DNA from 4 places in the Rahnella sp. BIGb0236 genome. Region 4 is predicted to be linked to each of the others. Evidence: predicted binding sites of a transcription regulator. Region 4 holds the regulator's gene; each other region holds the start of a gene.

Region 1 (3,215 bases), on a different contig from region 4:
CGCGGGTCATTTTTGGCGTTTTGCCCAGCAGCACGTCCAGCGGCATATCAATCGGCTGGTTATCGAAATGGCTGTCTTCCAGAGACAGATGCATTTCTTCCGTCGCTTCACCGATGACCGCGTAAGGTGCGCGTTCACGCTGGCAAATCGCATCGAACTGTTCCAGCTGTGCCGGAGACACCGCCAGTACGTAACGTTCCTGCGATTCGTTACACCAGACTTCCAGCGGGCTCATGCCCGGCTCGTCGTTGAGGATGTCACGCAACTGGAAACGGCCGCCACGGTTGCCATCGCTGACCAGTTCCGGCATGGCGTTGGATAAACCGCCTGCACCGACGTCATGGATGAACAGGATCGGGTTGGCTTCGCCAAGCTGCCAGCAACGGTCGATCACTTCCTGACAGCGGCGTTCCATTTCCGGGTTGTCGCGCTGTACGGAAGCAAAATCCAGATCCGCATCCGACTGACCGGATGCCATGGAAGATGCCGCGCCGCCGCCCAGACCGATATTCATCGCCGGGCCGCCGAGCACGATCAGTTTCGCGCCCACGGTGATTTCGCCTTTCTGCACGTGATCCGCGCGGATGTTGCCGATACCGCCCGCCAGCATGATCGGTTTGTGGTAACCGCGCAGCTCAGGTCCGTTGTGGCTGTTAACGTTTTCTTCGTAAGTCCGGAAGTAGCCCAGCAGCGCCGGACGACCAAATTCGTTGTTAAATGCCGCGCCGCCCAGCGGGCCGTCGGTCATGATATCCAGCGCGGTGACGATACGATCCGGTTTACCGAAATCTTCTTCCCACGGCTGTTCAAAGCCCGGAATACGCAGGTTGGACACAGAAAAACCCACCAGACCGGCTTTTGGTTTTGCACCGCGACCGGTTGCGCCTTCGTCACGGATTTCACCACCGGAACCCGTTGCCGCGCCCGGCCACGGAGAGATCGCCGTCGGGTGGTTATGGGTTTCAACCTTCATCAGGATATGCGCCTGCTCCTGATGGAAATCGTACAGACCGTCTTTCGCATCGGCGTAGAAACGGCCGACCTGCGAACCTTCCATCACGGCGGCGTTATCTTTATACGCCGACAGCACGTGATCAGGGGTCTGTTCGAAGGTGTTTTTGATCATCTTGAACAGGGATTTCGGCTGCGTTTCGCCGTCGATAATCCAGTCTGCGTTGAAGATTTTATGACGGCAGTGTTCCGAGTTGGCCTGTGCGAACATATAGAGTTCGATGTCAGTCGGGTTGCGCCCCAACGACGTAAAGGCTTCCATCAGGTAATCAATTTCGTCCTGCGCCAGCGCCAGACCTAATTTGATGTTGGCGGCTTCCAGTGCGCCACGGCCAACGCCCAGGATATCCACATGCTGCACCGGCGCAGGCTGATGCTGCGCGAACAGCGCGCTGGCATCTTCAGGCTGAGTGAAGACGGTTTCCATCATGCGGTCATGCAGCAACGCGCCCAGTTCGTTCCACTGTGCTTCGGTCAGTTGCGGTGCCTGTACATAAAAGGCCAGACCGCGCTCAAGACGCAGAACCTGCGACAAACCGCAGTTGTGCGCGATGTCGGTGGCTTTGGAAGACCAGGGAGAAATGGTGCCGGGGCGCGGAGTGACCAGCAGTAAACGACCAGAAGGAGCGTGTTCAGCGAGAGAAGGACCGTATTTCAGGAGGCGTTGTAACTTGGTTTGTTCGTCCGAATTCAGCGGCGCGCTGACATCGGCAAAGTGTACATATTCGGCGTAGATATCGCTGACCGGAAGGCGGGCTTCCTGACAACGTGACAATAATTTGTTAATGCGAAAAGCCGACAAAGCGGGCGAACCACGCAGTATTTCCATAATCACAGATCTCTCGTCTTCGAAGACACTGACCACAGTGCTTCATTGGGCGCAACAGGGGGAAAACGCGGGCTATTATAAAGAAAGCCGGCGTCCGACGAAACCGTTTGCGTAGTGAAACTTGATATTCATTTATAGGCCCACATATCTTACGGGTATCATGAATAAAGTTGCAGACTGCCGTTTTGTTGAGCAAAATGCGTCAGCACTGGGGATATAACCATACAAACTGCACAGCATAGCGTAAAAAAACAAGAGCGCCGCAGCGAGATAACTATTTGACGCGACTAAAAATTAATTATGTTCTGATGGGGATCGCCGCCCTGTTGCTGGCACTGGCCTTATGGCCAGCCGTCCCGTGGCACAGAGGTGAAGGCGACCTGCTGGATCAAATAAAATCCCGTGGAGAATTGCGCGTCAGCACGCTCAATTCTCCACTGACTTTTATGGACTCCCCGGAAGGCAATCTCGGCTTCGATTACGAACTGGCTAAACGCTTTGCAGATTATCTGGGCGTGCAGTTGGTCGTCACGCAGCACACCACGGTTGACGCCATGTTTGACAGTCTCGATCACAATAAAGCCGATTTACTGGCGTCGGGTCTGGTCTACAACAATGAGCGGCTGAAAAACTACCGTGCCGGGCCTGAATATTATTCCATCTCTCAGCAACTGGTTTACCGGCAGGGTGCCCCGCGTCCGAAGAGTTTCGCGGATGTGAAAGGCTCGCTGATGGTCTCTGCGGGTACGGCACACATCCCGACACTGGAAGCGGCCAAAAGCAAATACCCGGATCTGACCTGGACGACCACCGACAAAATGTCACCGCGTGACCTGCTGCAACAGGTGGAAACCGGCAAGCTGGATTACACACTGGGTGACTCGGTGACCATCGCGCTGATGCAGCGCGTTTATCCGCGTCTGGCTGTTGCTTTTGATGCGACGGAAGACGAGCCGGTGACCTGGTATTACCGCAAGGTGCCGGATGACGACAGCCTGTCTGCCGCCATGCTCGACTTCTTCAGCCAGATTTCAGAAGACGGTACGCTGGAAAAACTCGAGGAGAAATACCTCGGTCACGTCGGTGATTTTGATTACGTCGATACGCGGACATTCCTCAAAGCCATCGACAGTACGCTGCCGGACCTGCAACCGCTGTTTGAGAAGTATGCGCAGGACATCGACTGGCGTCTGCTGGCGGCCATCGCCTATCAGGAATCTCACTGGGATCCGCAGGCCAAATCGCCGACCGGCGTGCGCGGGATCATGATGCTGACCCGGGCAACGGCGGGAGGGCTTGATGTGGATGACCGCACCGATGCCGAGCAGAGTATCCGCGGGGGCGCACAGTATCTGTCGCATCTGATGGCGAAAAT
Region 2 (3,215 bases), on a different contig from region 4:
CGAGCTGGACGAACGCTTCTGACGAGTTAACGATGTGGCACGGCACGCTGCCCGGCGACAAGTCGAAATTCTGTTGCAGGAAAGCCTGATGCATATCGTCCAGATGGTCGAACGCCACCGCAGGCGCTTTCAGTAAGGCCGAACGGGTGACGCCATTCGGGAAATAGCGGTCAGCAAAAGGCTTGGAGCCGACAAACAGATAGTCCAGCGCACCCAATTGATCCACCAGACAGCTTGGCAACGGTTGTGGCTGAATACTCACCGCCCCGACCACTTCGCCGCGACGCAGACGTTCCTGAGTGCGCGTTTCATCTTCCACCTGTAAATTCAGGCGGATAGGGGAATCAACCAGCACCGATTTCAGTGCCGGTAACAGCCAGGTTGCCAGGCTGTCGGCGTTGACCGCCAGCGAAAGCAACAGCGGCGTATCATTGCTTTCATTGTTGCTGTCACTGCCCAGCCACTCTTCTTCCAGCAATTCCACCTGATGTAACAACGCCAGCAGTTTCTGACCCTGCTCGGTCGGGCGAGGCGGAACGGTACGCACCAGCAGCGGCTGGCCGAATAAATTTTCCAGTTGTTTAATACGCTGAGAGACCGCCGATTGTGTGATGCAAAGTTTCTGCGCAGCGCGCTCAAAACCGCGCTCACGGATCACCGCGTCCAGTGCCTGTAGCGTTCTATAGTCCGGGCGTTTCATCGGAATTCTGTCCCTTGGATTTAATTTTATCCGGACACTATGCCACAGATTGTCAGGTTTTGTGGTGAGGAAAATCGGAGGAATGGCAGCACAATTGCACTTAATAAGTGTGATCTGGTCACGCACCTGGTCGCCCAATTTGCCGGGACATGCTTTATAATCACCGGCAGAATTCGTTTCATCCCACTATTCACAGCACTTTCGTGTTATCAGACAGAGAAGCCATTATGACGCAGGAAGAATTGAAAAAAGCAGTCGGCTGGGCCGCGCTGGATTACGTGACTCCGGGCACCATTGTAGGTGTCGGCACCGGATCTACCGCCGCGCATTTCATTGATGCACTGGGTTCTGTCAAAGGCCAGATCGAAGGCGCAGTGTCCAGCTCCGATGCCTCCACCGCAAAACTGAAAAGCTTAGGCATTCATGTTTTCGACAGCAACGAAGTGGATTCTCTGGATGTGTACGTTGACGGTGCCGATGAAATCAACGGCTCAATGCAGATGATCAAAGGCGGCGGTGCTGCGCTGACCCGTGAAAAAATCATTGCCGCGATCGCCAAAAAATTCATCTGCATTGTGGATGCTTCCAAACAGGTCGATGTGCTGGGCAAATTCCCGCTGCCGGTGGAAGTGATCCCGATGGCACGTTCTTATGTGGCGCGTGAACTGGTGAAACTCGGCGGCCTGCCGGAGTACCGCCAGAATGTGCTGACCGATAACGGTAACGTGATCCTCGATGTGCATAATCTGAATATCGTCGATGCCGTCGCGATGGAAAATAAGATCAACAGTATTGCCGGTGTGGTGACGGTGGGGCTGTTTGCTAACCGTGGCGCGGACGTGGCGCTGGTCGGGACATCTGAAGGCGTTAAAACTGTTAAGCTGAAATAAGACAGCGATAAGCAGAAGATCTGGCTGCTCAGACAAAAGCAGCCAGACACACTCCTGTCATAACGCAATGTTATGAAGATGATAATTTTCTGACTGAATCATCTTTTCTTCAGAAGCCGTAATTTGGTGACTTATGTCACATTCCTGTGTTTCTCCTCCAGAACGTCTGGCTCCGCAAAATCTAACCAGCATGAAATGCTAAAAACCATCACGCGCGGTGAGCCTTCTGCTACCGGGCAGGCAATCGTTTGTATTGATGATGGCGGATTTTTTGTTATGTTGACGGGGAGCAGTCACCTTGCAGTCAGATTTCAGTCAGAAAATATAGGGTCGGGAAATGGCAAAAGTATCACTTGAGAAAGACAAGATTAAATTTTTGTTAGTGGAAGGCGTCCACCAAAGTGCGGTTGATACACTCCGTGCAGCGGGTTACACCAATATTGAATTTCACAAAGGTGCTTTAGACACGCAATCGCTGAAAGAATCGATCCGTGATGCGCACTTTGTTGGACTCCGATCGCGTACTCAGCTGACTGAAGAAGTGTTCCAGGCAGCAGAAAAACTGGTGGCTGTTGGCTGTTTCTGTATCGGTACCAATCAGGTGGATCTGAAAGCCGCCACCCGTCGCGGTGTTCCGGTCTTTAACGCGCCGTTCTCCAATACCCGTTCTGTGGCGGAAATGGTACTGGGCGAAATGCTGCTGATGATGCGCGGCATTCCGGAAGCCAACGCCAAAGCACACCGTGGTGTCTGGAACAAGCTGGCAGTCGGATCCTTCGAAGCGCGCGGCAAACGTCTGGGCATCATTGGTTACGGCCACATCGGTACGCAGTTGGGGATCCTCGCGGAAAGCCTGGGGATGCGCGTCTTCTATTACGACATCGAAAGCAAATTGCCATTGGGTAATGCGCAGCCGATTGCCTCGCTGGAAGAATTGCTCAACACCAGCGACGTCGTGACGTTACATGTGCCGGAAACCCTGAGCACCAAAGACATGATTTCTGAAGTGCAGCTGGCACAGATGAAGCCGGGCGCACTGCTGATCAACGCCTCACGTGGCACCGTGATCGACATTCCTGCGCTGTGCAATGCACTGCGCAGCAAACATTTGTCCGGCGCGGCCATCGACGTCTTCCCGGAAGAACCGGCAACCAACAGCGATCCGTTTAATTCACCGCTGTGTGAATTCGATAACGTGCTGCTGACGCCACACATCGGCGGTTCCACCATGGAAGCGCAGGAAGGTATCGGCCTCGAAGTGGCAGGCAAACTGGCGAAATACTCTGACAACGGTTCCACGCTGTCAGCGGTTAACTTCCCGGAAGCATCGCTGCCCGCTCACACCGAGAAAGCCAGCCGTCTGCTGCATATCCACGAAAACCGTCCGGGCGTGCTGACCAGCATCAACCAGATTTTCGCGGAGCAAGGTATCAACATTGCTGCACAGTATCTGCAAACCAGCCCTGAAATCGGTTATGTGGTTATCGATGCAGAAACAGATACCGCAACACTGAATACCGCGTTGCAGCTGATGAAGGCCATTCCGGGCACCATCCGCGCCCGTCTGCTTTACTGATCTCAGCCTGAAATGACAAAGGCGCCTGAGGGCGCCTTTTTGCTGTCTG
Region 3 (3,215 bases), on a different contig from region 4:
AGTATCGATTCTGGTCGTTCTGCTGATGGCGCTGTCGATGGTGATTTATTATCCGTTCTTCAAGGTCTACGAGAAGCAGTTAATGACGCAGGAGAAAGCCGCTGAAGCTGAACAGGTGTTCTCTGAAAAGGCCGACGCCACGCAATAACAGGCAGGGAAGGAAGGAGACAGGCACAGAAGCGATGTTTCTGTGCCTGTTTTTTTTAGCTGATAGCCGGGAATATCGGCAGCATCAGATAGAGTTTAATGACAATCGCATTGGCGATATCGATGAAGAAGGCGCCCACCATCGGCACCACCAGAAACGCAAGATGCGAAGGACCAAACTGATTGGTGATCGCCTGCATATTGGCAATGGCTGTCGGCGTCGCGCCCAGTCCGAAACCGCAGTGCCCGGCCGCCAGCACCGCCGCGTCGTAGTTTTTCCCCATCACGCGATAAGTGACAAAAATCGCGTAAAGCGCCATCGCGAGGGTTTGTACCATCAGAATCGCCATCATCGGCAGCGCCAGTGACGCCATCTCCCATAACTTCAGACTCATCAATGCCATGGCGAGGAACAGCGACAAGCTGACATTACCCAGCACGGACACTGCGCGATCGAAGACACGATAAAAACCCAGCCATGCCAGCACATTACTCAGGATCACACCAACGAAGAGCACGCAGACAAATGTCGGGATTTCAAATGCCGAACCCTGCAACAGGCCGGAGATGTGCGTCCCCGCGGTCAGGCAGATCGCAATCAGCGCGATGGTTTCCACCATTACCAGGGGCGTGATCATTCTGCCAATCGACGGTTTCTCAAAGGCGCTCGGGTCGACCGTATCCTCAGGTGTGCCGTGAGGTGTGGAAGAATGGCTCACCAGATAGCGCGCCACCGGGCCACCGATAATCCCACCGAGTACCAGACCGAAGGTCGCACAGGCCATGGCAACTTCTGTCGCGTTTTCAAAACCATAACGCTCGGTGAACAGCTTGCTCCACGCCGCGCCGGTGCCGTGACCACCGGAAAGGGTAATTGACCCCGCCAGCAGCCCCATCAGCGGATCCAGACCGAGCATTTTCGCCATGCCGATACCGATGGCATTTTGCAAAAGCAATAAACCCACAACCACAAAAACCAGCAGGAAAAGGGATTTTCCCCCTGCTCTCAGGCTTGCCAGATTGGCGTTAAGGCCAATCGTCGCAAAAAATGCCAGCATCAGTGGCTCTTTTAAGGACATGTCGAAACCGACTTCCCAGCCGAACATCTGATTGGCGATCAGCAGCAGCAAAGCGACCAGTAACCCTCCGGCGACGGGTTCAGGAATGGTGTATTTATTGAGGAATTTGACCGACTGGACGCATTTTCGTCCTAAAAGGAGTACCAACGTGGCGGCAACCAGTGTGCCGTAGGTATCGAGTTGAATCATTGACGAACTCCATTCTAAAATAAATCCAATAAAATTATTACGTTATAAACTTTTCGCTTACCGTTTTTTTCCCAGAGGCTGAATTAGAAGTCATTCACGCTGCATTACGCAAGAAAAACAGGCCATAAACGCCACCTAAACTCAAACCAGCCACTGAAAATTGCTGATAGCAAACGATTGCTTTTGTCGTTAATTTCAATAAAAATGCCCGCTTTGCCGCTTATTGGAATGCCACAACATGAGTTCGCAAACCGCAGAACAAGAAACACAGCAACCCGATCTCTCCCGCCAGCAAAAAAGTGAACTGATTTACCGGCTCGAAGACCGCCCGCCTTTACCTCAGACGTTATTTGCCGCCTGTCAGCACTTGCTGGCGATGTTTGTTGCGGTGATCACACCGGCATTACTGATTTGTCAGGCGCTGGGTCTGCCTGCACAGGACACTCAGCACATCATCAGCATGTCGCTGTTCGCCTCCGGTCTTGCGTCTATTTTGCAGATTAAAACCTGGGGGCCGGTCGGTTCCGGTTTGCTGTCCATTCAGGGCACCAGCTTTAACTTTGTGGCACCGCTGATCATGGGCGGAATGGCACTGAAGAATGGCGGCGCAGATGTACCGACCATGATGGCCGCGCTGTTCGGCACGCTGATGCTGGCTTCCTGTACTGAAATCATCCTGTCCCGTTTCCTGCATCTCGCGCGCCGCATTATCACGCCGCTGGTTTCCGGCATCGTGGTGATGATTATCGGGCTGTCACTGATTCAGGTCGGGCTGACGTCGATTGGCGGCGGTTACTCCGCCATGAGTGATCACACTTTCGGCGCACCGAAAAATCTGTTGCTGGCCGCCGTGGTGCTGGTGGTGATTGTTCTGCTGAACCGTCAGCGCAACCCGTACCTGCGTGTCGCTTCTCTGGTGATCGCCATGGCTGTGGGTTATCTGGTGGCCTGGATGATGGGGATGTTGCCGACCGCGGCTGCGCCAGCCACCCAAAGCAACTGGATAACCTTACCGACGCCGCTGTATTACGGGCTGGGTTTTGACTGGAATCTGCTGATCCCGCTGATGCTGATTTTCATGGTGACATCGCTGGAAACTATCGGTGATATTACCGCGACCTCAGACGTTTCGGAGCAGCCGGTCAGCGGCCCGCTCTATATGAAGCGCATCAAAGGCGGTGTTCTGGCAAACGGCCTGAACTCAATGCTGTCTGCGGTATTTAACACTTTCCCGAATTCATGTTTCGGGCAAAACAACGGCGTGATTCAGCTGACCGGTGTTGCCAGCCGCTATGTCGGTTTTGTTGTCGCGCTGATGCTGATCGTACTGGGTCTGTTCCCGGCGGTGGCCGGATTTGTGCAGCATATTCCTGAACCGGTTCTGGGCGGCGCGACCATCGTGATGTTCGGCACCATTGCCGCATCCGGTGTGCGTATTGTTTCCCGCGAGCGCCTGAACCGCCGCGCGATTATGATCATGGCGCTTTCTCTGGCCGTCGGTATGGGTGTTTCCCAGCAACCGCTGATCCTGCAATTCGCGCCCGACTGGCTGAAAACCTTGCTGTCATCCGGTATTGCGGCAGGCGGGATTACTGCGATAGTTCTGAATCTGGTTTTCCCTCACGAGAAGTAAACACAGGATGTAATCCGCGTGCAACAGCGGCAGAGGGTCTGGAACCCCTGCCGCTTTTTATTGTCTCCATTCTGCTAACCTGTTGAGAAAAGTCGCTGTTTGCGGCATAAACAAAGAATCTTTTTTCCACTTTCCCGCTACAGGGCTCCAGACGATGAGATTTATCG
Region 4 (3,215 bases):
TGGGGAGAGCGCCACCAGCGGCATAATGCTGGCGAAGGTTTTTTTAGCCACATCCGCCGGGAAACGGTCAACGACGATGGCCTGCCAGGTGACGGCTGCCGCACAAACGCCCATTGCCTGCAGGAACCGCAAGGCCAGCAGGGCGCGCACGTTTTCAACCCACAACACACCCAGACAACCCACTGCAAACAGTGTCAGGCCAATGAGCAATACCGGTTTACGGCCGATGCGATCGGACAGCGGCCCCCACAACAACTGGCCGATGGCAAAGCCGCCGAGAAAAATACTCAGGCTGGCGCTGATCATGCCCGGACTGGTTGTCAGACTGGTTTGCATGGCGCTGAAGGCAGGAAGGTACATGTCGGTGGCTAAAAAGCCGAGCATGCTCAGTCCCGCGAGATAGAGCATAAATCCAAAGGAGGGTTTCATTATTGTCTCGTTAATGTCGTGATTGCAGGTGATTTGACGCAGATTACGTACCGGAGGCGGAGTTTAACGCTTTGATAACAGCGTTGTGAAACGCTAATATTTGCACTCTGCTATCAAAAAAGTTGAAGGCTAAAATATGTGGTCAGAATACGCTCTTGATGTGGTGGATGCGGTGGCAAGAACGGGCAGCTTTAGTGCCGCGGCGCAGGATTTACACCGCGTGCCTTCTGCCATCAGCTACACCGTCCGGCAGCTTGAACAATGGCTGGCAGTGCCGTTATTTGAACGCCGTCATCGTGACGTGGTGCTGACGCCTGCGGGCAAGGTTTTTGTCGATGAAGCCCGCATTCTGACAAAAAAAATGATAGCCACCCGTCGCCAGTGTCAGCAGGTCGCTAACGGCTGGCGCGGCGAACTACGCGTGGCGGTAGACCGGATTGTTAAACCCGCGCGGACGCGAAGGCTGGTACTCGATTTTTACCGCCATTTTCCCGATACGGAACTGATCATCCACTCGGAAGTGTTTAACGGTGTCTGGGATGCGCTGGTGGACGGAAGGGCGGATGTGGCTATCGGTGCCACGAGAGCCATACCGGTGGGTGGCCGGTTTAATTTTCGCGACATGGGATTCATGGACTGGCACTGCGTGGTCAGCCCCCAACATCCGCTGGCGCAGTTGTCCGGTTCGCTCAGGGATGACCAGCTGCGGCCTTATCCGGCGCTCTGTCTGGAAGACACCTCCCGCACATTGCCCAAACGCGATACCTGGACGCTCGACAACCAGCGACGTCTGGTGGTGCCTGACTGGACCTGTGCGCTGGAATGCCTGACAGAAGGATTATGTGTCGGCATGATGCCGGTTCATCGCGTCATCCCGTGGATAGAACAGAATAAATTGCAGGTGCTGACACTGGAAAATCGTTTCCCCGACAGCCCGTGTTGTCTGACGTGGGACCAGAGCAATCCGTCGCCGTCACTGGCGTGGTTACTGGACTATATGGGCGATACAGAAACGATGAATGAGGAATGGTTGCGGGATTAGCAAAAAAAAACGCCTGCACAGGCAGGCGTAGTTACACAATTAACGGCGGTAGTCGCGATACGGACCGTCGGCCACGGAACGGCGTTCAACCAGTTTCGGATGCACTTCGATGGTCTGCGATTCTTCGCGCTTACTGACAATTCTGTCCAGCAACATGGTAAAAGCCATTTCGCCCAGACGCTCTTTAGGCTGATGAACCGTGGTCAGCGCCGGTGAGAAATAGCGGGCATTACGCACATTGTCATAGCCGATCACAGAGATATCCTGCGGAACCCGCAGGCCAAGCTCATCGGCAGCACAAATGGCGCCCATCGCCATCACGTCACCGCCACAGAACACCGCAGTAGGGCGGCTTTTCTGCATCAGGATTTTATGCATCGCCTGATAGCCGGATTCCGGTTCAAAATCGCCCTGAACGACCCATTCATCACGCAGAGGAATATTGGCTTCGGTCAGTGCCTTCACAAAACCCTGGAAACGACCGCCGCCGGTATTACGCGCCAGTTGCCCCGGGATCACACCAATATCACGATGACCGCGTTCAATCAGATAACGACCGGCCATGTAGCCGCCCTCGAAAGCATTATCAATAATGCTGTCGGTGAAGTTTTTGCGCGCCTCGCCCCAGTCCATGACGACCATCGGGATTGAGCGGTACTCCTCCAGCATATTAAGCAGTTCGTCGGGATATTCCGCGCACATCACCAGCAAGCCATCGACGCGTTTTTGCGCCAGCATCTGCAGGTAAGCCTGTTGTTTCTCCAGATTGTTGTGCGAGTTACACAAAATCAGCGTGTAGCCTTTGGAGAAGCAGCTGTTTTCGACGGCTTCAATCACTTCGGCGAAATAGGGCGCTTCACTGGAGGTGGCCAGCAGACCGATCGTTTTGGTGTTATTAACCTTCAGGCTGCGCGCCACGGCGCTTGGCGAATAGTGTAAGTCCTTGATGGCAAGGAGAACCGCAGCTTTAGTTTCTTCGGCGACGAAACGTGTTTTATTGATGACGTGCGACACGGTTGTAGTGGAAACGCCAGCGCGCTTTGCGACATCTTTAATCGTTGCCATGTAAACAATGACTCCTGAACTCACGTGTTTCAGCACGTTAGCATTATGTTAATCGTTTGCTTGCGTGGATTTAACTGCTGACTTCTAAAAGGGCAGTGAAATCGTTGGGTGGATTCTTCAGAATGAGGCGTGAAATGCTCTCGGGTGAAATCGACCGGCACACAGGCGTGGTAACCGACAATTTTCTCTTATAATGCAGGAAAGTGGAAGCAAAATTCTCATGACAGCATTGTCATTCAGCACAAGATTTTAAATGTGAATTATGAGAAAATGCGTTGGCACACATTTAGTGTGGCTTAAAAAATGCCACAACTTGATCCGAAAGGGGGTTTGATGGACAGCAACCTGAAATTATCGTTGATCACCACGGTATGCGCTTTGCTTATGATTATCGCTTTCAGCTTTACTGCGGTAATGAACTGATTTTATAAGCGATCCGCAATAAAAAAGGGCGATCCCGGTAACAGGTATCGCCCTTTTCAATGTGATGCAGTCACCTTATCCGCCGACATTCTTCCCTGCAGAAACTCTTCGTTAAATGCTATTCATTGGCTGATTAGCGAAACTTCAGACTTAACGAATTGTTTATTATCGGATCGTTTTCGGGGTCATTACCCGACGTGCGCCCACATAGTGATCTTGCCAGTAATCATCGCCCAGTGAGGTGATTTTAATGTCT

What was found. Region 4 encodes PurR, which represses purine synthesis genes. Its sites were predicted from a motif close to CANGCAAACGTTTGCNTG; they were not measured.
Region 1: purL (phosphoribosylformylglycinamidine synthase) is a predicted target of PurR. The motif match lies at 1,937-1,954, and genes of this name have one in related genera.
Region 2: serA (phosphoglycerate dehydrogenase) is a predicted target of PurR. The motif match lies at 1,828-1,845, and genes of this name have one in related genera.
Region 3: gltS (sodium/glutamate symporter) is a predicted target of PurR. The motif match lies at 1,582-1,599, and genes of this name have one in related genera.

What each region holds. Positions count from the first base shown of each region.
Region 1 covers NZ_SOAO01000002.1:647,746-650,960, forward strand. The annotation lists gene purL (phosphoribosylformylglycinamidine synthase) at 1-1,843, opposite strand, end outside; gene mltF (membrane-bound lytic murein transglycosylase MltF) at 2,119-3,215, shown strand, end outside.
Region 2 covers NZ_SOAO01000016.1:103,964-107,178, forward strand. The annotation lists gene EDF78_RS22925 (LysR family transcriptional regulator ArgP) at 1-700, opposite strand, end outside; gene rpiA (ribose-5-phosphate isomerase RpiA) at 928-1,590, shown strand; gene serA (phosphoglycerate dehydrogenase) at 1,928-3,166, shown strand.
Region 3 covers NZ_SOAO01000015.1:23,115-26,329, reverse strand. The annotation lists gene EDF78_RS22025 (PTS sugar transporter subunit IIC) at 1-148, shown strand, start outside; gene gltS (sodium/glutamate symporter) at 204-1,415, opposite strand; gene EDF78_RS22015 (uracil-xanthine permease family protein) at 1,654-3,048, shown strand; gene EDF78_RS22010 (AsmA family protein) at 3,203-3,215, shown strand, end outside.
Region 4 covers NZ_SOAO01000008.1:167,075-170,289, reverse strand. The annotation lists gene punC (purine nucleoside transporter PunC) at 1-429, opposite strand, end outside; gene punR (DNA-binding transcriptional activator PunR) at 566-1,471, shown strand; gene purR (HTH-type transcriptional repressor PurR) at 1,511-2,536, opposite strand; gene EDF78_RS17105 (C40 family peptidase) at 3,125-3,215, opposite strand, start outside.